Regions from separate parts of the Acidovorax facilis genome, predicted to be linked through region 1. Evidence: predicted binding sites of a transcription regulator. Region 1 holds the regulator's gene; each other region holds the start of a gene.

Region 1 (7,737 bases):
TGCGCACATCGGGCCACTGGGTGTTCACGTCGGGCCGCACGCCGCTTTTGGCGCGGAAGCGGTCGGCCACCGCGTCCTTGACCTTGAGACCTGCGAAGTTGAGGCTCTGCAACGGGCTGTGTTGGGCCGTCACCTCGACCTTGAAGGTCTGGCGCGTGGTGAACCAGATTTCCCAGGCCACGTCGCTGGCCATGGCATAGAGATCGTTCTCGGAGCGGTACGGGCGGTGCGCCAACTGCACCAGTACGCGCTGGGCCAGTCGGCTGTGCAGGTTGAGCAGCAGCGCCTCGCGCCACGAGGCGCGCAGCAGCACGCCGCCGCGGCCGACGAGCAGGTCTTGCCCCGTGAGGCCGGTGATGCCATGCACCTCGTCGGCCAGAAAGCCCTCCACACCAGCGGCGCAGGGGAGAAAAAGTTGGAGTTGGTTCATGTCGATGGGGAGGATACGCGCTCAGACAATGCGTGGGAATCCGGCGTTCCCGCGCGGGCCAGCAGCAATTGGCGGATGGATTCGGGGATCGGCGCCACCTTGCGGTCGGCCTTGCCGATGAAGACGATGCCGATCTTGCCGCGCGCCACCTCGCGGCCTGAGGTCTTCTCGGTCATGCAAAACACCAGGTCAAACCCATAGCGGTTGAAGTCCGCAGGCGCCATCTCCACGCGCATGGTTTCACCGTGGAAACCTTCGGACTTGTACTGCGCCACGATGTCGCCGACCACGATGGACAGCCCGCCCACGTCGGCCTCGGGGTAGCCCAGCGACTGGAAGAAGCGCACCCGCGCTTCAGAGACCAGGCTCAGCAGTTGCGCGTTGTCCAGGTGCCCGCCTTGGTTGACGTGGCTGATGTAGATCTGCAGCTCGGTGGCAAAGCCGAAGTGCGGGGGGAGGTCGAAGACGATGCGGGCCATGGTGGGGTGGCGGATAGAAAAACGAAAAATTCAAACAGGGCGAGCCATGCGCCCCCAACCGGGGTACCTACAGCGCCTTGCGCAGGTTGGCCGGCGCGATCTTGAGCGCCTCGCGGTACTTGGCCACGGTGCGGCGTGCGCACTCGATGCCCTGTTCCTTGAGCATCTCGGCGATCTGGCTGTCGGACAGCGGCTTGGCGGGGCTTTCTGCGGCCACAAACTGCTTGATGAGGGCGCGCACGGCGGTGCTGGACGCGTTGCCGCCGGTCTCGGTACCCAGGCCCGAGCCAAAGAAGTACTTCAGCTCATACGTGCCAATTGGCGTGGCCATGTATTTGGCGGTGGTCACGCGGCTGATGGTGGATTCGTGCAGGCCCAGTTCGTCGGCGATGTCGCGCAGCACCAGCGGGCGCATGGCCAACTCGCCGTGGGTGAAGAAGCTTTTTTGCCGCTCCACGATGGCGCGCGAGACGCGCAGGATGGTGTCAAAGCGCTGCTGGATGTTCTTGATGAACCAGCGGGCCTCCTGCAGGCGCTGCTGCATGCCCTGGTGGCCCTCGCCGCCCTTGTGGCCGCGCAGGGCGCCAGCATAGATGTCGTGCACGCGCAGGCGCGGCATCACATCGGGGTTGAGGCTGACGATGAAGTTGTGCTGGCCATCGCGTCCATTGGCACGCCCGGCTTTGCGCACGATGACATCGGGAATGATGATGTTGCGCTCCACGTCGGCAAAGCGACGGCCGGGGCGAGGCTCCAGGCGAGCGATCAGCGCCATGGCGGCGCGGGTGCGCTCTTCGCCGTCGCCACACAGCTGCGTCAGGCGGCGGATATCGCGGCGGGCCAGCATCTCCAGCGGCTGCTGACAAATGCGCAGCGCGGTCTGCACCGTGTCGGGGTCAGCATCGCTGTCCTCGTCGGCAGCCAGCGCCGTGAGCTGCAGCGTCAGGCATTCGGCCAGGTTGCGCGCACCCACGCCGGTGGGCTCCAGGCTTTGCAGCAGGCGCTGGGCCACGGTGAAGCGGTGCACCAGCTCTTCGATTTGCTCCAGGTCGTCCGGCCCGGCCAGGCTGATGGCCAGCTCTTCCAGCGGCTCTTCGAGGTAGCCGTCGTCGTTGAGCGATTCAATGAGAAAACGCAGCGCGGCGCGGTCGATCTCGGACAAGCGCAGCGCCAGCGCCTGACGGTGCAAAAAGGCGGTCAGCGATTCATGCGAACGGGCCAGCTCGGTGGCGTCGGCCTCGTCGCCTTCGGAGTCGTTGCGGTTGCGGGCGGGCGCATCCCCGCCCCACTCCGCGTCGTTGGGCGCCATTTCTACCGTGCCGTCACCGCTCCAGTCAGGCTCGTCAGCGCCAGCACTCGGTGCTTCAGCATCATTTTGGCCTTCAGCGCTTGTGCTGCTTGCGCTGCTAGCTCCTGAAAATATAGCATCATCAGCACTGTACTCATCAGGCTGCGCGGGCGTGTCGGCGGCTTCCAGGCCAAACTCCTCGCGCGGAGCTTCGTCGGCATTGCGTTCGAGGAACGGGTTTTCGTCGAGCATCTGCTCGACTTCCTGCGAGAGTTCGAGCGTGGACAACTGCAGCAGCCGGATGGACTGCTGAAGCTGGGGGGTCAATGCAAGATGCTGCGAGACGCGCAGCGAGAGTCCAGGCTTCATCACATCCTGAAGTGTTCGCCAAGGTAAACACGTCGTACCTCGGCGTTGTCCACGATCTCGGACGGCGTGCCCTGCGCGAGCACGCGGCCATCGCTGATGATGAAGGCGTGGTCGCAGATGCCCAGGGTTTCGCGCACATTGTGGTCGGTGATGAGCACACCAATGCCCCGCGCCTTCAGGAAGCCGATGATGCGCTGGATCTCGATCACGGCAATGGGGTCGATGCCGGCAAAGGGCTCGTCCAGCAGGATGAAACGCGGTTGAGTGGCCAGGGCCCGGGCAATCTCGACGCGGCGGCGCTCGCCGCCGGACAGGGCCATGGCGGGCGAGGCGCGCAGGTGGTCCACGCGCAGCTCCTGCAGCAGGGCCGTCAGGCGCTCCTCGATGGCGTCGCGCGAGAGCGGCTGGCCGTCATCACCACGCTGCAGTTCCAGCACGGCGCGCACGTTCTCTTCGACTGTGAGTTTGCGAAAGATCGAGGCTTCCTGCGGCAGGTACGACAGGCCCAGGCGCGAGCGCCGGTGGATGGGCATGTGGGCCACCGATTGGCCGTCGATGCGGATGTCTCCCTCGTCGCTGCGCACCAGGCCCACGATCATGTAGAACGAGGTGGTCTTGCCCGCGCCGTTGGGGCCGAGCAGCCCCACGACCTCACCTTTTTGCACGACCAGCGAAACGTCCTTGACGACCTTGCGGCTGCCATAAGACTTCGCCAGGTGCTGCACCTCCAGGCGGCTGCCCGCCTGGGAATCAGGCCCCAGGCGGCTACCCGCCTGAGTGTCAGGGCCGGTACTCACAGCGGGCCCACTCACTTGGCGCCGCCGCCAAGGCTGTTGCTGGGGCGCAGCGCCGGGGCTGAGGCCGGGGACGCCGCCTCGGGGGCCGCCGCAGCGGGCGGTGGATCTTTGGGGGCCAGCACGGCGCGCACGCGGCTGCCCGGTGCGGGGGCATCGCCCGCAGCGTTGGTGGCGGTGCGCTTTCCGTCCACGGAGAACACGTCGGTCAGGTTGTTGTAGACAATCACGGCGCCGGTGATCTCGTCGCTGAGCACAGCGCCCCGGTAGCGGCGCAGCTCGGCACGGGTGATGAAGCGGACGTTGTCGGCCTTGCCGTCGTACTCGATGACTTCGCTCTCGCCTTCAATGAACTCCTCGGGTGCTCCCGGCAGGGTGTCGCGCTTTTGCCGGAAGAAGGCGCGCTTGCCGGGCTCTGCCGTGACCACACCGTACTGGTAGCCATCGGCATCCTGGCGCACATCCAGCCGCGCGCCGCGCAGCACGATGGAGCCCTTGGTCATGACCACGCGGCCAGAGAACACGCTGGTCTGCTTGAGTTCATCGTGGCGCAAAGCGTCCGCCTCGATGTTCATGGGCTTGGCGCGGTCGGCCTTTTCGGCATGGGCCACACCGAAGGTGCAGGCCAGGGCCGCGAGCAGGAGGATCGGAAGGAGGCGATGGTTCATAGGGCACGAATCTTGCAATCATTGTAGCCACCCCGTCGCGTTCCTCCATGAAAAAAGCCCGCATGTGCGGGCTTTTGCCAATGGGAACCGGCGGCCGGGCGAAAACCGTCAGCCTTTGCGGGCCACTGCCGCCAGATGTTCCACCACCTGCAGCACGTTTTGCATGCTGCCCGCCATGGTGCCATCGGTGTAGAACTTGCCCGCCACACCCATCGAGGGCACGCCCTCCACACCGTAGGCGTCCTGCAGTTGCGAAGCACGGCGAACCTGGTTGGACACGCTGAACGAGGTGTAGATTTCCTTGAACTTGGCGGCGTCCACACCCTGTTGGGCCACCCAGGCAAAAATTTCGTCGTCCTTGGCCAGCTTCTGCTTTTCCACATGGATGGCGCGGAACACCTTGGCGTGCAGGGCTTCGAGCTTGCCCATGCCTTCCAGGGCGTAGTACAACTTCTGCTGGGGCACAAAGCTCGCGTTGAAGGCCACGGGCATACGACGGACGGAGAGGTCCTTGGGGGCGGCCTTGACCCAGGCGTCGAGCGCGGGTTCAAAGGCGTTGCAGTGGGGGCAGCTGTACCAGAAGAACTCGATCACATCGACCTTGCCCGCAGGCGCGTCGGGCGCTAACGGCTTGTCAAGCCGCCGGAAGTCCTTGCCCTCCTTGAACTGGCGGGCCTGAGCCAGCGCGGGGGTGGCCACTGGCAACGTCAGGGCGGAAGCGGCAACCGCCGAGGCGGCGGACAAAGAAAACTCACGGCGTTTCATGACAAAGACTCTCCTGTTACAGGTCTGGGGGATGTGAGCCATGCCCCCGCAAAAAGTTCAGCCACCCGAAGTCTGGCGCGTCAGCGCTGCACGCGCACCAGCGCCGACTCCAGCCCGGCACCATCGAGCTTCTCCTTGAGCTGCTCGGCGTCGTCGCGCTTGGTGAACGGCCCCACACGCACGCGGAACACCGCCCGGCCATTCTGCTCACGCTCGCTCACGCGGGCCTCCCAGCCCAGCATGGCCAGCTTGGCGCGCTGCGCATCGGCGTCCGCCTGGGTGCGGAAAGCCCCGGCCTGGACAAAGTAGTCGAACGGGTCCAGATTGCCCTTGGCAGCAGCCTTGGCCACGGCCAGATCGCCCAGCGGGTCGGCGCCAGGCTTGGTTTCAGCCTTGGCCTCGGGCTTGCTGGCAGCGGGCTTGGGTGCGGGCGCCGATGCCACAGCCCGCGCATCCGGCGCGGCTGGGGTGGGCGCCGAGGCAGCCACAGCGGGCGGGGCTGCCGGGCGAGCCGGGTTCTTGCCATACAAAGGCGAATTGGGATCCCAGTTCTTGTTCTTCTGGGTCTCGGCGGCGTCCATGTCCACGCCCCGGCCATTGCCCTTGTTAAGGAAGGGGACCGGCACCTTGGTCACGTACACCGCCACAGCCAAGGCAGCGCCCAGGCCCACGATGACCCCAACGATAAAGCCGACGATGGTCCCGCCCGTCTGTTGTTTCTTCATAGTGACTGCTTACATTCTGGCTGGAGCCGACACGCCCAGCACGGCCAGGCCATTGTGCAATACCTGCGCGGTGGCGGCGACCAGCGCCAGGCGAGCCTTCTTCACGGCCTCGTCGTCCACCAGGATGCGCTCGGCGTCGTAGTAGCTGTGGTAGCTGGCGGCAAGGTCGCGCAGGTAGAAGGTCACATCGTGCGGGGCTTCGCCGTCGGCCGCAGCCGTGAGCATTTCGGGGTACTTGGCCAGCTGCAGCATCAGCGCCTGGGCCTGTGGGCCTTCGAGAGCCGACAGATCGACGTCGTGCAGCGAAGCCACGTTGCCACCGCCAGCCTCTTGCCACGCGCGCAGCACCGACTGGATGCGGGCATGCGCGTACTGCACGTAGTACACGGGGTTGTCGTTGTTCTGCGCCACGGCCAGGTCCACGTCGAAGGTGTACTCGGTATCGGGCTTGCGGGAGAGCAAGAAGAAACGCACGGCGTCCTTGCTGGTCCATTCGATCAGGTCGCGCAGCGTGACATAGCTGCCTGCGCGCTTGCTGATCTTGACCTCTTCACCGCCCTTGACCACACGCACCATCGTGTGCAGCACATAGTCGGGGTAGCCCTGCGGAATGCCCACGTCGGCCGCTTGCAAGCCCGCGCGCACGCGGGCAATGGTGCCGTGGTGATCCGTGCCCTGGATGTTGACGACCTTCGTGAAGCCACGCTCCCACTTGGCGATGTGGTACGCCACATCGGGCACGAAGTAGGTGAAGGAGCCGTCCTGCTTGCGCATGACGCGGTCCTTGTCGTCGCCGTAGTCCGTGCTTTTCAGCCACAGCGCGCCATCTTGCTCGTAGGTCTTGCCATTGGCGACGAGCTTGTTCACCGTGGCCTCGACGCGGCCGCTGGTGTACAGGCTGGACTCCAGGTAGTACTCGTCAAAGTGCAGGTTGAACGCCTGCAGGTCCTTGTCCTGCTCGTTGCGCAGGTAGGCCACGGCGAACTGGCGGATATTGTCGTAGTCCTCGACGTCGCCGTTGGCCGTGAACTCGCGGTCGTCGGCCTTCACCGTGGCCTTGGCCTTGAAGGCCTCGGCAATGTCGGCGATGTAATCGCCGTTGTAGAAGTTCTTGGCCAGCGGGTTGTCGCTGTCGGTGGGCCAGCAGTCGTCGCCGGGCTTGAAGCCCTTGGCGCGCAGCTGCGTGCTCTTGGTCAGCGTATCGATCTGCACGCCCGCGTCGTTGTAATAGAACTCGCGGTGCACCTTCCAGCCCTGGGTGCTGAACAGGTTGCAGATGGCATCGCCTAAAGCAGCTTGGCGGCCGTGGCCCACGTGCAGCGGGCCGGTGGGGTTGGCCGAGACAAACTCGACCAGCACGCGCTGGCCGTTGTCGGGTTGATAGCCGAAACGCTCGCCAGCGGCCAGCACCTCGCGCACGACTTCCTGCTTGGCGGCGGGCTTCAAGCGGATGTTCAGAAAGCCCGGTCCGGCGATTTCAATGGCATCCACCCAGCGGTTGAAGGCGGGCGTGGCCTCCAGTGCGGCCTTGAGCTGTTCACCCAAGGCGCGGGGATTGAGCTTGAGCGGCTTGGCCAGTTGCATGGCGGCGGTGCAGGCGAAGTCGCCATGGGCCGCCACCTTGGGGGATTCAAACGCCGCCTTGGCGCCAGCGCCAGGGGACAGGACTTCCAGCTCGGCCGCAAGCGCAGCGAGCAATTCATTTTTGGCTGTGAGCATCGGCGGATTTTACGGGGCCGGGCCGGGGCGCCCACCGAGCATGCCGCCAGCAGCGCCAAAGCAGCCCTGCGCAGCCAGTACGCAACAGATCGTAAAGAATCATGGCCTGGCCTGCGGCGTGTCAGCCCCGTCTCCAGAGCATACGTTGTAATCGGGCAATCCGACGCAGGTTGCGTCAGATGCCACACTCTACTGGAGCCCCTATGAACAAGCTTCTCTCCCTGACAGCCCTGAGCCTGGTCCTTTCGTTCGGCGCAGCCCACGCTGCCGACGCCCCTGCCGCCGGAGCCAAGGCTGCCGCCCCGGCCACGGCAGCAACCCCCGCCACGCCGGCAGCGCCTGCGGCATCGGCCGCCGCGCCCACCAAGCAGCAGACCCGCATGGCCACCTGCAATGCGGAAGCGGCGGACAAGAAGGGCGACGAGCGCAAGGCTTTCATGAAGACCTGCCTGAGCAACAAGCCAGAAACCCAGCAAAACAAGATGAAGGCCTGCAACGCT
Region 2 (7,737 bases), 2.2 Mb from region 1:
AGCACGCTGATGCAGGCCACGGTGCTCGACCATGTGACGGCCGAGATGGACATCTACCGCGAAGAATCGTTCGGCCCCGTCAAGCCCGTGGTGCGCGTGAACGGCGTCGAGGAAGCCATTGCCTGCGCCAACGACAACGAGTTCGGCCTGTCCTCCGCCGTTTTCAGCCGCGATGTGGCCAAGGCCTGGAACGTGGCCGCGCGCATCGAGTCGGGCATCTGCCACATCAACGGCCCCACGGTGCACGACGAAGGGCAGATGCCGTTTGGTGGCGTGAAAAGTTCGGGTTACGGCCGCTTTGGCGGCATGGCGGGCGTGCGCGAGTTCACCGAGTTGCGCTGGATCACGGTGCAGACGACACCCCGCCACTACCCCTTTTGAAAATCAAAAAAGATAGCTGCTAACGCTTGCTGGACAGGCGGTAGCGGCCTTTTTTATTCAGATAATCAAACCGTGATCGCATCCAGCGGCCAGCGCGGCTTCACGTCAAAGGCGTAGTCGGTGTTGGCCTGCTGCTGCCCAGCCTGCAGCCGCATGGCCGCCGCCATGGCAATCATGGCGCCGTTGTCGGTGCACAGGTGCAGCTCAGGGTAGTGCACGCGCACCTTGGCCGCGGCGCAGGCCGCATTGAGTTGCGCACGCAGGTGCCGGTTGGCCCCTACGCCACCGGCGACCACCACGCGCTTCAGACCGGTCTGCTTGAGCGCAGCCAGCGTCTTCTTCACCAGCACTTCGACAATCGCAGCCTCGGTGCTCGCCGCCAGGTCGGCCTTGCGTGCCTCCAGCTCATCGCCCAACTTCTTGGCCTGCGTTAGCACCGCCGTCTTGAGCCCGGCAAAAGAGAAATCGAGGTTGCCACTGTGCAACAGCGGGCGCGGCAGCTTGAAGGCTGCGGCATCGCCCTGCTCAGCCAGGCGCGAGAGCGCTGGCCCACCCGGGTAGCCCAGGCCCATGAGCTTGGCCGACTTGTCGAACGCCTCGCCAGCCGCATCGTCAATGGTCTCGCCCAGGATCTCGTAGCGGCCCACGCCGTCCACACGCATCAGCTGGGTGTGGCCGCCCGACACCAACAGGGCCACAAAAGGGAATTCAGGCGGGTCGGCGCTGAGGAAGGGCGACAGCAGGTGCCCCTCCAGGTGGTGCACACCCAGCACCGGCTTGTCCAGTGCAGCGCCCAACGCGCACGCCACGCCCGCCCCCACCAGTAGCGCACCCGCCAGGCCCGGCCCGCGGGTGTAGGCCACCACGTCCACATCGGCCAGCGACTGGCCGGACTCGGTCAGCACCTGCGTTGCCAGCGGCAGCACACGTCGGATGTGGTCACGGCTGGCCAGCTCGGGCACCACGCCACCGTAGGCCTGGTGCATCTCAATCTGGCTGTGCAGCGCGTGCGATAGCAACGTGGGCACGGCATTGCCCGTGGAACGGACCAATGCCACGCCCGTTTCGTCGCACGAAGATTCAATACCGAGGATCAGCAAACTCATGCCCCGAGTGTAAAACCCGGCCCCGTTCAGGGTCGGATGCAAAAACCCCTGCTGGCAGTCGCCAGCAGGGGTTGTGCGGATGGATGGCGCCTGACGACCTGGTGGCTTGGCTACCAGCGGTCCGAACGCATGCGCAGTTCCCAGCTTCCGCTGCGCAGTTCATACACGCCCACGGCGCCGTAGCGCTGTTCGCCCTTGTCGTCCCAGGTCATGGTGCCGATCACGGGCGCATAGCCGTTGATGCTGTGCATGGCCTTGGTGATCGCTTTCGGATCGGCCGACTTGGCCTTCTGGATGGCGGCTGACAGCACATAGGTGCTGTCGTAGCTGTAGTGGCCGCCATAGGCCGGGGGCTTCTTGTAGGCCTCGATGTACTTTTCAAGGAAGGGCTTGCCGGTGGTGAACTCCTTGGCTTCCAGTACGGGCGATGTGGCGTAGACGCCTTCGACCATGCCCATGGCCTTGGTCATGTCGGTGGTCTTGATGGTGTCCCCGCCCAGCAGGCTAACCTTGGTGTGGTCAACCTTGCGCAGGGCTTCGAGCAGAGCCAGGGCCTGAAAGTCGTTGAGGGTGGACACGATGACCTCGACCTTGGCGGCCTTCAGCTCGCCAGCCAGTTCATCGAAAGCCACCGTCTTGTCGTCAAACGACTTGCGCACCACCACTTCCTTCTTTTCAGCCTTGAGCTGCTCGGCAGCACCGTCGGCCAGGCCCTTGCCGTAAGGCGTGCCATCGTCCAGCGCAGCGTAGCGGGCGGCACCCAGCTGTGTGGCGGCAAACGAGCCGATAGCGCGCGCCTGCAAGGTGTCATTGGCCACCATGCGGAAGGTGGTTGGGAAGCCGAGTTGCGTGAACTTGGGGTTGGTGGAGATGGCGATCTGGGCGATGTCCTTGGCGGCGTAAATCGGGGCCGTCTCAATGCTCACCCCCGAATTCAGGTGCCCGATCACCGCCACCACGCCCGAGTCCACCAGCTGCAGCGCCACGGTCTTGCCGGTGGCGGCGTCGGCCTTGTCGTCCACCGACACCACCTCCAGCGTCACACGCTTGCCGTCCACGGTGTAGCCACCCTTGTTCAGTTCCGCCACGGCCAGGTTGACGCCGTTGAGCAAATCCTGCCCCAGCGCGCCCAAGGGGCCGGAGAGGGGCTGGGCCACGCCGATCTTGATGGTGTCGGGCACCTTGCTGCAGCCTGTCAACACCAGCAGCGCGGATACCGCCACGGTGGTCAGGGCCAAGCCGGCAGAGATACGCCGCCGGTCAATGTGCTTGTTCATGCAAATCCTCTTGAATGGGTCAATGTGACCAGATGTATATGCGATGCGACCGGGTAGCTGCTATCGGGTATGCCCTGCCCATCGACAAACTATTAGCAAGTTTCAGGCCTTGGAAGCGGCCACAACCTCCTGCCAGCCTGCAGCCCCGGAACGCACCGCTTCGATGCACCATTTTGTGGCGTAAAAATTGCTTATGCTCCTGGGTATGAACGAGTCTCTGCGCATCGTGGTGGTTGCCCCGGATCTGGCAGTCGCCGACCCCGCCGACGAACACGCCGTACTTCAGGCGGAACGGTCGCGGGCGCTGCGCATTGGGTTGCTGGAGAACAACTTCAACCTGGTGGCCACCCTGCCTGCCGATGTCTTCCTGAGCGAGCGCATCGCCCAGCTGCAGCCCGACCTCATCATCGTGGACGCCGAAAGCGAGGCGCGCGACGCGCTCGAACATGTGGTGATGGCCACGCGCGACGAGCGCCGCCCCATCGTGATGTTCACCAACGACGAGGACACCTCGCACGTGAAGGACGCGGTGGCGGCGGGCGTGTCGGCCTACATCGTGGCGGGCCTGGCCCCCCAGCGCATCCGCCCCATCCTGGACGTGGCCATGGCGCGCTTCCAGCACGAACAGGCCCTGCGTGCCGAACTGGCCGACGCCAAGACCGAACTGAAAGACCGCAAGACCATCGACCGCGCCAAGGGCCTGCTCATGCAGCGCCAGGGCCTGAGCGAACAAGCCGCGTACGAGAAACTGCGCAAGACCGCCATGGACAAGGGCCTCAAGCTGGTGGACGTGGCCCAGCGCATGCTCGATGTGATGGATCTGCTGGGGTAGAGATAGGGAACAACCCCCTGAGCGGCTGCGCCGCTTCCCCCTTCTCTCGAATCGCTGCGCAATTCGGGAAGGGGGACGATGCCCTCGCTGCGGGGCGACCCTTGCTTGACATCCCTCGCCTGGGTCGCGCCCGGGTCCACCGGCTTCTCCCCAAATGGTGCGCCGCACAAATGCAGTGCAGCACTCGGCGCGCGCACCATCTCCGCAAATTTACAAGCCAAACTGGCCGCTACCGCCTTATAAATAAGCACAAACAGCTACTAATTTGGTAGCAGATCATGCGCTGTATTGGAGCAAGGCCGGTATGAAAAAGGCTGGCACACTGCTTGCTTTAACCCTGGCAAGACCAAAGACGGTCCCACCACTGACAGCACTGACCCAATGGCGGGCCGGTGCTGACACAAAGCCCCCCAATGGGCTTTGCCATGGACAAAGGCGTCCCTCTCCGAAGCTCGTTTGCGCATGCAACCAGGCCAGGGGAGGACGCCTTTTTTGTTTTCTAACGCACCGAGGAACCGCCCCATGACCGATCTGTTGAAAACCAGCCTCAACCGCCGCACCGTGCTGCAGGCCGCCACCGTGGGCGCAGTGGGCGTGAGCCCGGCACTGCGTGCCCTGGTGCACGCCCAGGGCTCGGACGCCCCAGAGAAAAAGGAAGTCAAGATTGGCTTCATCCCGCTGACCGACTGCGCCAGCGTGGTGATGGCCTCGGTGCTGGGCTTTGACAAGAAGTATGGCGTGACCATCATCCCCACCAAGGAAGCGTCGTGGGCCGGTGTGCGCGACAAGCTGGTAAATGGCGAACTCGACTTTGCCCACGTGCTGTATGGCCTGGTGTACGGCGTGCACATGGGCACGGCCGGCCCCAAGAAGGACATGGCCGTGCTGATGAGCCTGAACAACAACGGCCAGGCGATCACGCTGTCCAAGGCACTGGCCGACAAGGGCGCAGTGGATGGCCCGTCCCTGGCCAAGTTCATGGCCGCCAACAAGCGCGAGTACACCTTCGCAGGCACCTTCCCGACCGGCACCCACGCGATGTGGATGCACTACTGGTTGGCCGCCGCCGGCATCAACCCGCTGTCGGGCGCCAAGCTGATCACCGTGCCGCCACCCCAGATGGTGGCCAACATGCGCGTGGGCAACATGGATGGATTCTGCGTGGGCGAACCCTGGAACCACCGCGCCATCATGGATGGCATCGGAGTGACCGCCAACACCACCCAGGACATCTGGAAGGACCACCCCGAGAAGGTGCTGGGCACCTCGGCCGATTTCGTCAAGAAGAACCCCAACACCACCCGCGCCGTGATGATGGCCGTGCTGGAGGCCAGCCAGTGGATTGACGCCAGCCTGTCCAACAAGATGAAGATGGCCGAAACGGTGGCCCAGAAGTCCTACATCAACACCAGCGTGGACGCCATCAACCAGCGCATCCTGGGCCGCTACCAGAACGGCATGGGCAAGACCTGGGACGATCCCAACCACATGAAATTCTTCAACGACGGCGCGGTGAACTTCCCCTACCTGTCGGACGGCATGTGGTTCCTGACGCAGCACAAGCGCTGGGGTTTGATCAAGAGCCACCCCGATTACCTGGCCGTGGCCAAAGAGATCAACCAGGTGGACCTTTACAAGTCGGTTGCCAGCGCCATGAAGATCAACGTGCCCAAGGACCCGATGCGCACCGCCAAGCTCATGGACGGCGTGGTGTGGGACGGCAAAGACCCCGCCAAGTACGCCGACAGCTTCAAGATCAAGGCGTAAGCGCCCTGCCCCGCCCACCCTGCCAAGGAGAACACCATGGTCAGTGCCGTCTTTCACTCCCCGTTGGATGCAGCCCCCGTGGCTGCACAGAACGCTATGAATAATGTAGCTATCAACGCTTCACCAGCAAGCGCCAGAAGCCAAAAACAGTCCAAAACTGAAGCAACGGCGAGCCCCGCCCCTGCCAGTCGCGACTGGGCGGCCCTGTCGCGCAGCTTCTGGATGGCGGTACTGCCGCCGCTCTGTGGCCTGGGCCTGCTCATCGGTCTGTGGGCGGTGGTATCCACCACCACCGGCGGCAGCATCCCCAATCCGGTGGAGACGTGGAAGCAGGCGCTGGAAATCTTCAGCAACCCGTTCTACCGCAATGGCCCCAATGACCAAGGCGTGGGCTGGAATGTGCTGATGTCGCTGGAGCGCGTGGCCGTGGGCTTTGGCATGGCGGCGCTGGTGGGCATTCCGGCGGGCTTCGTGATCGGGCGCTTCAACTTCCTGTCGCGCATGTTCAACCCGCTCATCAGCCTGCTGCGGCCGGTATCGCCTCTGGCGTGGCTGCCGATCGGTCTGCTGGTGTTCAAGGGCGCCAACCCCGCCGCCATCTGGACCATCTTCATCTGCTCCATCTGGCCCATGATCATCAACACCGCCGTGGGCGTGCAGCGTGTGCCGCAGGACTACATGAACGTGGCCCGCGTGCTGAACCTGAGCGAGTGGAAGATCGCCACCAAGATCCTCTTCCCCGCCGTGCTGCCCTACATGCTGACCGGCGTGCGCCTGGCCGTGGGCACCGCGTGGCTGGTGATCGTGGCGGCCGAGATGCTGACCGGCGGCGTGGGCATCGGCTTTTGGGTGTGGGACGAGTGGAACAACCTCAACGTCAAGAACATCATCATCGCGATCTTCGTGATCGGCATCGTCGGGCTGGTGCTGGAGTTTGCGCTCATCAAGCTGGCCACCGCATTTACGTTTGAAGAGGTGAAAGCATGAACACGACCACCACGGCAGCATCCACACACCCCTCCATGAGCACCAAGTTCATCGAAGTCCACGGCGTCGAGCAGACCTTCAAGACGGCCAAGGGCCTGTTCCCCGCGCTGCGCGACATCAACCTGACGATTGCCAAGGGCGAGTTCGTCGCGCTGATCGGCCACTCGGGCTGCGGCAAGTCCACGCTCTTGAATCTGATCGCCGGGCTGACCACGCCCACCAACGGTGCGCTGCTGTGTGCCAACAAGGAGATCAAGGGCCCCGGCCCCGAGCGCGCCGTGGTGTTCCAGAACCACTCGCTGCTGCCCTGGCTCACCTGCTTCGACAACATCTACCTGGCCGTGGAGCGCGTGTTTGGCGGCAAGGAAAGCAAGGCCCAGCTCAAGGCCCGCACCGACGCCGCACTGGCCCTGGTGGGCCTCACGCCCGCTGGACAAAAACGCCCCGGTGAAATCTCTGGCGGCATGAAGCAGCGCGTGGGCATTGCCCGGGCACTCTCCATGGAGCCCCAGGTGCTGCTGATGGACGAGCCCTTTGGCGCGCTGGACGCCTTGACCCGCGCCAAGCTGCAGGACGAATTGCTGGAAATCGTCACACGCACCCACAGCACCGTGGTCATGGTGACGCACGACGTGGACGAGGCCGTGCTGCTGTCCGACAAGATCGTGATGATGACCAACGGCCCGGCCGCGACGATTGGCGAAGTGCTGACCGTCGACCTGCCCCGCCCCCGCAAACGCGTAGAACTGGCCGAAGACCCGCAGTACGTGCACTACCGCAAGGCGGTGATCGATTTCCTCTACACCCGCCAGGGGCACGTCGAAAAAGCTGCTTGAACCGCTGGGCTCCAGGCCCGACAACACGGCAAATCAAAAGGGCTCTGACCAGATCGGTCAGAGCCCTTTTTCGTTTTATCCCCATGGCAGGGCCGTCGCACGCGCGCAACCCCAGGCCAGCGCCCCCGCGCAAGGGCCGCCCCGCCGCGCTGGGGGCGTCCCCCTTCTCGAATCGCGCAGCGATTCGAGAAGGGGGAAGGCGCGCAGCGCCTCAGGGAGTTGCCCTTTAATGCGTTCCGGTGATGTACTGCTCCAGCTGTTCAATGATGAATTTCTGCTCGGAGATGATGTCCTTGACCAAGTCCCCGATCGAGATCATGCCCACGAGTTTGCCGTTGTTGTCCACCACGGGCAGGTGGCGCAGGCGGCCGGTACTCATGATCTGCATGCACTGCTCGCTGGTCTGCTCGGGCCGCACAAAGCGTACCGAGGTGGTCATCACATCGCGCGCCAGCGTGGCGGCTGACGTGCGGCCCAGCAGGGCAATCTTTCGCGCGTAATCGCGCTCTGTGAAGATGCCCACGATGGCATCCCCCTCGGTAACCACCAGG
Region 3 (7,737 bases), 190 kb from region 1:
GTGGTTACCACCATCGGCAAACCTGGCGTTGCTGTGGCCTCCATTACCAAGCGGCATCAGGGCTTTGTGCTGGCCCATGTCGAGGGCCCCGACATGCCTCTGCTCAATGGTGCTTCCATCGGCACATCTCCTGTACCTCTCAAACACGGTGATCGGCTGGAGTTGGCAGGTACGGAAATGCAGTTCGAACAAAGCTGACGGCCGCACCCGGGCCTCGCGCCCCATCTGGCAATTTATCTGCCGACCTTGTCGCCGGAACCCATGCAATCCAGACTCTTGCATCTGTTCCGACGGCACGCTCGCCGCACGGCAGTCACCCTGATTCCGTTAGCGTTTGCACTGCTGCACATTTCAGGCGCCCTTCATCTCCAGGTGCTGGAGCGGCTCGAAAACATCATCTACGACACCCGGCTGCGTGCGACCATGCCGCGGACCCTGGATGAGCGTATCGTCATCGTTGATATTGACGAAAAAAGCCTTGATAGGGTGGGGCACTGGCCTTGGGGACGGGACAAGCTTGCTGCTTTGACGCAAGAGCTGTTTGAACGGCAACAGGTCGCGCTGGTGGGGTTCGACGTCCTCTTCGCCGAAGCAGACGGAAGCTCAGGCCTCGCAAACCTGGAGCGTTTGGCCAAAGGGCCTTTGCGGGCGCAGACAGGCTTCAAGGAACAACTGGCGCGCCTGGCTCCCGCTCTTGACTACGACGCACTCTTTGCCCGCGCTCTGCAAGGCCGACCTGCGGTTCTGGGCTATTACTTCACCAGTGACCGGGACGGGAGAACAAAAGGTGTTTTGCCAGCACCCGCCTTGCCCGCAGAAAGACTTCGCGGCCTACCGTTGCTGGCAACCTCCTGGGGAGGATATGGCAGCAACATCAAGGAGCTGGCGCACGCCGTACCCGCTGCGGGCTTCTTCAATTCCATCACCGATGACGATGGTGTCGTCCGATCTCTCCCATTGCTGGCGGAGCATCAGGGAAATTACTACGAATCCTTGGCCTTGGCGATGTACCGTACCCTGCTCGACCAGCCGGAAATCCATCCCCACTACGCCCATGCCAATCCAGAAGGGAAGCACGACATACTCCAGAGCATCGTGCTACGCCAGGATGGCCGCGATTTCGCGCTACCGGTGGACACACGGCTTGCAACCTTGATCCCCTTCCGCGGCCCTGGTGATGTAAATGGCGGGTCATTCCGCTACGTGTCCGCGTCAGACGTTCTGGAGGGCAAACTGCCAGCCAACAACCTGCAAGGACAATTGGTTCTGGTGGGCTCGACAACCCCCGGCCTGCTCGACCTGCGCGTGACCCCCGTAGGCCGCACCTATCCCGGCGTGGAAACCCATGCCAATATGCTGTCCGCCTTTCTCGATGGCAAAAGCATCGTGCGACCGGACTACGCGGTAGGCTTTGACGCTGCACAACTGCTCTGCGCAGGTGTTTTACTCTCCGTTGCCCTGCCCGCGCTGTCAGCCACCTCCGCGGTGCTTCTCAGCCTGGGGGTGGTTGCAGCGCTGGCAGGCCTCAACCTGTGGCTTTATCTCGCCCAAGGCTTGGCAATGCCACTGGCGACGGTAATCGTGATGGCGGTACTGGCATTCGCGCTCAACATGGTCTACGGCTACTTTGTGGAAAGCCGATCCAAGCGGGAACTGGCCGCACTGTTCGGCACCTACGTGCCACCCGAGTTGGTGGACGAGATGGTCAAGCAGCCCGAAAACTACAGCATGCAGGCCACCAGCCGCGAACTGACCGTCATGTTCTGCGACATGCGGGGTTTCACCGCCATGTCGGAGCAGATGGAGCCCCTGCAGCTGCAAGCCCTGCTCAATGACGTGTTCAGCCAGCTGACCCACATCATTCGCAGCCACCGGGGCACCATCGACAAGTACATGGGGGACTGCGTCATGGCGTTTTGGGGAGCGCCGGTGCCCACCGCAGAACACGCGCAACTGGCAGTGCAGGCAGCGCTGGACATGGAGCGTGCGGTAGAGCAGATCAACCTGTTGCACCTAGAGCGCGGCCTCCCCGAGATTGGTATTGGGATTGGCTTAAATACCGGCACAATGTGCGTGGGCGACATGGGTTCGGACATCCGACGCAGTTACACGGTCATTGGTGACGCGGTGAACTTGGGGTCTCGCCTGGAAGGCCTGTCCAAGCACTATGGCGTGCGTACCGTGGTGAGTGAATCCACCCATGCCCAGGCACCGGATTTCATCTGGCAAGAGCTGGACCTGGTGCGCGTCAAGGGCAAAGCCCAGGCTGTGGCTATCTATTCGCCAGTTGCCCCGCTGCAGACCGGAATGCCGCGCAAAGTGGAGGAATTGTCCATATGGAAACACTTCCTGGACGCCTATCGCGCCCAGGACTGGGCACAATGCGGCAAACTGCTGGTGAACTTACAGCAAACTACCGCGCCCTCCACCCTCTACGAACTGTATGCCGCCCGAGTACAAACCATCCACGGGCAGACCGTCGATCCCGGATGGGACGGCGCCACCAATTTCGACACCAAATAGACAGGTTGGCCCATGAAGGTTCGTGTGCTGGGCTGCTCCGGAGCCATCGCCAAAGATTGCCGGACTACGTCCTTCCTCATCGACGACAACATTCTTGTCGATGCGGGTACAGGCGTGGGCGACCTGACACTGGACGAAATGCGCAAGATCGACCATGTGTTTCTGACACATTCGCACTTGGACCATATTGCTGCGCTACCGTTGATGCTGGATGCGGTTTCGTCCTTGCGCGACTCACCAGTGCTGATACACGCCCTGCCCGCTACGATTGCCGCACTTCGCACGCACGTCTTCAACAACATCGTTTGGCCAGACTTTGGGGCCATACCCTCCGCAGACAAGCCGTTTCTTCGCTTTTGTCCCATACAAAAAGGAGATCAGCACACCGTCGCCGACCTGGTGGTTGAAGCACTACCCGCCGTCCACACCGTGCCTGCGGTGGGCTATGCCATCCAGGGAAGCTCAGGATGGTGGGTTTTTAGCGGGGACACAGAACGCAACCCCGCCTTCTGGCAGCGCGTGAACCAGTTACCAGTGGTCATGTTCGTCATCGAAACCGCATTCAGTGACCGTGAAAGCACCTTGGCCCGCCAAAGCCTGCACCTATCGCCGCGCACTCTGCTCATGGAACTGCAATCTTGTGCGCATCAGGGCTGCCGTGTCTACATAACCCATACCAAGCCAGCCGAGACAGCGGTTATCCTGCAGGAAATTCGCAGCTTGTTGGCTGCCAACTCCGATAGAACGTGCCCTCCTTCACCTATTGAGATCGGCTGGCTGCATGCAGGACAGGAGTTTGCGATTTAGCACTGGCGAGATGGGTTCGGCGCTCCTAGCCGCACTTCGCATGGGCAGCACTGGCGAACAAGTTATTTCGTCTCAACGGAATTCAGGTATACGAAGCGTTGCCCGAGGCGGAGAGCACAGCATCTGTTTGTCCCCTTCCTGAGACGACAAGATCCACCTCTTGCGCCTACAAATGAAGCACCTTGTGACACTCTTGCGCAGACAAAAATGTCAGTGAAGCTTGCATGCCCGAGCATCTATCAAGCTCAGGTGCGTAGTCCGTATGCGTGCACAGGAGCATCGCCGCAGCACAAGGCGCCAAGGGCTGGCACGACAAATGCTTGATTACGGTAGACCTGGAGAATCCTTCTGCAGGTTGTGTGTTTGCAATCGATCTCCGAGGAGTTACATATGAAGCGTTTCATGCAAAAGGGTTTTACCCTGATCGAACTGATGATCGTGGTGGCCATCATTGGTATTTTGGCTGCTGTGGCTCTGCCTGCATACCAAGACTACACGGTACGCGCGCGCGTGACGGAAGGTATTTCGTTGGCAACGGGCGCTAAAAAGCTCGTTGAAACCGATGCGCAGACAGCCATCGAACTCACCGCACTTGCGACTACGTTCAATGGCCAGGTGGGCGGAGCAGGCGCCGTAAGTAAATATGTGACCAAAGTTCAAATCAATGCTGCAACCGGTGAAGTAACTGCAACGCTCAATCAAGCGAACATCGGCGCCATCCCTGCTGGAGCTCAGCTGGTGTATACGCCGTATCTGCAATTGAAGGGTGGACCTGTTGCTTTGAAAGCTGCTTTGACAGGCACAGATACCGGCACAATGGATTGGGGTTGCGCATCTGATACCAATACCGTTGGTGCAAACCGTAAATTGCCAGTGATTACAAAAGCAGCCACCCCGCTTCCAGCCAAGTACGCTCCTAGCGAATGCAGATAACTCGATTTTATCGATTCAACTGATTCATTAGTGAAATAGAAATGCCCGCCTAGCGGGCATTTTTACTTGCAAATTCGAAAATGTACCAGAAATTCAAAATTTTCTGCAAAGATCATTTTTCAAAAAAATCGACAACGAGGATTGCACTTGTACATCTAATAATTTCTACACTTCTTGCAACTTTTGTCGCTATTTTGGTCTTTACTCTTTGGTTTCCAGAAAATTTACATAAAATTGCTGGTGGTCAGAGAATATTTTTGTTGATTATAGGGGTAGATCTCATCTGCGGCCCATTGCTGACTCTTTTGTTAATCAAAAAGTCTAAGTCTCGGCTAGCTATTTCGGTAGATCTATTTTTTATTGCAGCCATTCAATTGGCAGCCATGGCATACGGCCTAAACAGTCTTGCCATAGCCCGCCCTATCGCTTTAGTATTTGAAGTAGATCGCTTTAGACTTATCAGTTACGCCGATGTACCAGAATCCGACTTAGATAAACTACCTTCTTGGGCGAAACCTTGGAGTTTCGATAGTTTGAGGACAGTTGGTTTGCGAGTCTCCGCATCCGCAAGTGAACGTCTAAAGAGTCTAGAGATGGCGCTACAAGGTGTAGATGCAGGCCAACTCCCATCGAGGTGGCAAGACTACAACAAAAGCAAAGAGGACGTCCTCAAAAAAGCGAAGCCTATCTCAGTTCTAAGAGCAGCTCATCCAGAAAATAAAATCATAATCGACAAATCTGTAGCGGCAGCCCTTGCGAATATGCAATATGGTGAGAGCAAAGATGATAGCAGCCTACTATGGCTTCCCATGGTTTCCCGCAATACCTTGGACTGGGTCGTTCTATTAGACCCAAACACTTTACGTATTCGGGCCTACGTTCCTGTCGATGGTTTTCTCTAAAAAACCAAACACTCACTCAATATCAGCGCCTATTGCACAGACTCCCCAATAAGCGCCCTCGCAAGCCTACGAGTGTAAACGTATTCCGGATGAAGCGATGTACTAGCATCCATTGAATCAACAATATCAGACAATTCACTCCACTTTTTTTGCTTTACCTTTGCCAACAAAATTCCCGACCAAGCATAACCGTCAAAATATCGCTGCATAAAGCTTTCGGCCGGAGGTTTTGAAATCCAATCTCTGCCTAAAACCTCCATTTTAGAGTAATCACGCATGGCGTGAGCCTCCAGCATAGAAATCACACGCGCAAAATCCTCATGTAAATTAGGACATTGAAGCCAAGCGGGGCGAATCCAAACTCCATCCAACATTGCTGGCGGAAGATATTTGATCGTACTGTCCGCTAGGTCAACGAGACTGCTGGCGATCTGTCGTCGCTGAGATATTGACCACAACACTTGTCGACAGTTCCTGCCAGCCGCCTGCACAGATGCCACCAGAGGCGAATACGCACCGTTTCCGTCACGAATCTCCTTGGCAAGCCTCCTGGCGCGCTCGGTAAGATCATCAGCCGTGAAATGTTGAATACTTGGTGGAGCAACTTGGGAGGGCAGAGCGGTTGCAACATCTAAAGCCTCCAGCAAAGGCCTATTGATGATGGGCAGCGTCAATGCCGTATCCGACGCAGTACCCTTAAATCGGGTACGAGGTGCTTCTAACCCAAGGATCGGTAGAAAATCAGAATTTGCTTTTTGCGCAGGGTGAATTTTACTGAGCGCTCGCAAAATGCGCGCATCCGCTATTTTTCTAAAATCAAGCTGATGCTGACTTGTGATACCAATCCGCTGCAAGTCAAAGCGACTCTTTTCGTTAGACAGCAAATATTCCAAATTCAGCTTTGGCAAGACACCTTTAGGAGTTGCAACAATCAGCAAATCAGACTTGTTACTCAACCAAGCCCCATAATCCTCAAATGCGGGAGTAAGCCCCTTTAAAATCGAACCCAGCAAAGCATCATCAATCTCGTACAACTGAACCCATTGAACAAACAAACCATTTTCATTCAAATGCCGAGGGACGAATTTATAAAACTCCTTGGAAAACAATGCACCTACACCACTAATCCAAGGATTAGAGGGCTCGGAGATTATAATATCATATTTCCCACGCTGTCCTGAAAAATATGATTTAGCATCATCAATAATAATATTAGACCGCTCGTCTGTGTAGGCACGCTCCACTCTCGGTCCGAATGCTTTTGCCCCCTGAACCATGGCCGATTCAATTTCAATTGTATCGACTTGTTTAATACGCGGGTTGGCCAGAAATGAATGCGTTGTTAAGCCAGAACCAAATCCAATAACACCAACACGCTCAGGCGCCGCGTGTATGGCCATTGGCAATGCCGCTGCGAGAACCATTGTTGGCTCATCCGGAGTAGCAGGCATATCATCTCGCATTTGAATTGCCGCATCGGTTTTGCCATTTGTTGCGATTTGAATACTGCCATCAACTGATACTACAGACGCAACACTCGCAGTTTTTCCATCTCGGTAATAGACAACTTGATCGTCAGCGCTCAAAGCAACTCGCCCATGACGAAAAACGCCTGACGCTACTGTCATTGGATCAAACGGGATTCGAACAGCAATCAACAAAGACATAGCGGCTAGTGCCACTCCAATGCTAAAACGCAACATTGCCTTCTTATCATCAGCATCCAAGCGAAGTAATACAAGGCCAACACTTAAATCCACCAACGCAGCGATACAAAGAGACAGCTTCAGGCCCAAGATCGGAATCAACAGATGGATTGCGGCAAAGACACCCGCGATTGAACCCAAAGTGTTCCAGGCGTAGACACGGCCAATGGCGCGCTCACCCTGACCGCTTCTCAGCAATGCGACGGTGAACAGTGGCAATGTTGTGCCAGCAAAGAACGCTGCTGGCAACATGATGGCGATCGCGATAGTGGCCGTACCGAGGTTGAAAACGCTGTAGCCAGCATCTGTCTTAGCCAATGCCTGCATCAACCAGCCGACCCAGGCAAAGGTATTGGCATACACCGCTAGAGAGGCCAGAGCGGCTACCCCCATGAAGATCTGCATCCAGCCTGCCAGCCGCAGCGGCGATTCTGTGGAGTCTGCGCGTTTACGCACCCACAGGCCGCCGAACGCGATCCCCGCAATGAACGACGCAAGCATGAGTTCGAAAGCATGCATCGTGCTGCCGACCGCCATGCTTAACATGCGGATCCAGATAATCTCATACGCAAACGAGGCAGCACCTGAAAGCGCAGTGCTGAACAGCACCACCCTAAGCAGAGGATTTTTTGTAAGTTTTTGGGCATCGCCATTGCCCGAAGTTTTGTGGATGGGCGCTTCCGGCTCTGGCTCACGTGCCAGCCACCACGCCAAACCTGCCACTACAAAATTCATCACAGCGGCTACGGTCATGGCTCCCGGCAAACCAATAGACGGTAGCAACACAAATACCGCCACCAAGGCACCGACAGCCGCGCCAATACTGTTGGTGAAGTAAAGGCCGCCAAGGGTATACCCATCACTGC

Evidence for each region. Region 1 encodes sigma-54, which starts transcription at its own class of promoters, with help from an activator protein. Its sites were predicted from a motif close to TGGCANGNAANCTGCTTT; they were not measured.
Region 2: ACQ4MJ_RS13485 (CmpA/NrtA family ABC transporter substrate-binding protein) is a predicted target of sigma-54. The motif match lies at 3,912-3,929, and genes of this name have one in related genera.
Region 3: ACQ4MJ_RS22605 (pilin) is a predicted target of sigma-54. The motif match lies at 3,636-3,653, and genes of this name have one in related genera.

Annotation. Positions count from the first base shown of each region.
Region 1 is NZ_CP192460.1:5,130,774-5,138,510, reverse strand. Features, by position in the region: gene ACQ4MJ_RS23545 (THUMP domain-containing class I SAM-dependent RNA methyltransferase) at 1-430, opposite strand, end outside; gene ACQ4MJ_RS23540 (acyl-CoA thioesterase) at 427-909, opposite strand; gene ACQ4MJ_RS23535 (RNA polymerase factor sigma-54) at 977-2,566, opposite strand; gene lptB (LPS export ABC transporter ATP-binding protein) at 2,566-3,363, opposite strand; gene lptA (lipopolysaccharide transport periplasmic protein LptA) at 3,375-4,028, opposite strand; gene ACQ4MJ_RS23520 (thiol:disulfide interchange protein DsbA/DsbL) at 4,137-4,793, opposite strand; gene ACQ4MJ_RS23515 (SPOR domain-containing protein) at 4,874-5,518, opposite strand; gene argS (arginine--tRNA ligase) at 5,528-7,237, opposite strand; gene ACQ4MJ_RS23505 (PsiF family protein) at 7,441-7,737, shown strand, end outside.
Region 2 is NZ_CP192460.1:2,938,153-2,945,889, forward strand. Features, by position in the region: gene ACQ4MJ_RS13465 (aldehyde dehydrogenase) at 1-381, shown strand, start outside; gene tsaD (tRNA (adenosine(37)-N6)-threonylcarbamoyltransferase complex transferase subunit TsaD) at 447-1,487, opposite strand; gene ACQ4MJ_RS13475 (branched-chain amino acid ABC transporter substrate-binding protein) at 1,598-2,764, opposite strand; gene ACQ4MJ_RS13480 (ANTAR domain-containing response regulator) at 2,970-3,596, shown strand; gene ACQ4MJ_RS13485 (CmpA/NrtA family ABC transporter substrate-binding protein) at 4,119-5,363, shown strand; gene ntrB (nitrate ABC transporter permease) at 5,400-6,350, shown strand; gene ACQ4MJ_RS13495 (ABC transporter ATP-binding protein) at 6,347-7,186, shown strand; gene ACQ4MJ_RS13500 (CBS domain-containing protein) at 7,413-7,737, opposite strand, start outside.
Region 3 is NZ_CP192460.1:4,937,280-4,945,016, reverse strand. Features, by position in the region: gene ACQ4MJ_RS22620 (FHA domain-containing protein) at 1-198, shown strand, start outside; gene ACQ4MJ_RS22615 (CHASE2 domain-containing protein) at 262-2,523, shown strand; gene ACQ4MJ_RS22610 (MBL fold metallo-hydrolase) at 2,536-3,330, shown strand; gene ACQ4MJ_RS22605 (pilin) at 3,721-4,263, shown strand; gene ACQ4MJ_RS22600 (hypothetical protein) at 4,344-5,165, shown strand; gene ACQ4MJ_RS22595 (fused MFS/spermidine synthase) at 5,195-7,737, opposite strand, start outside.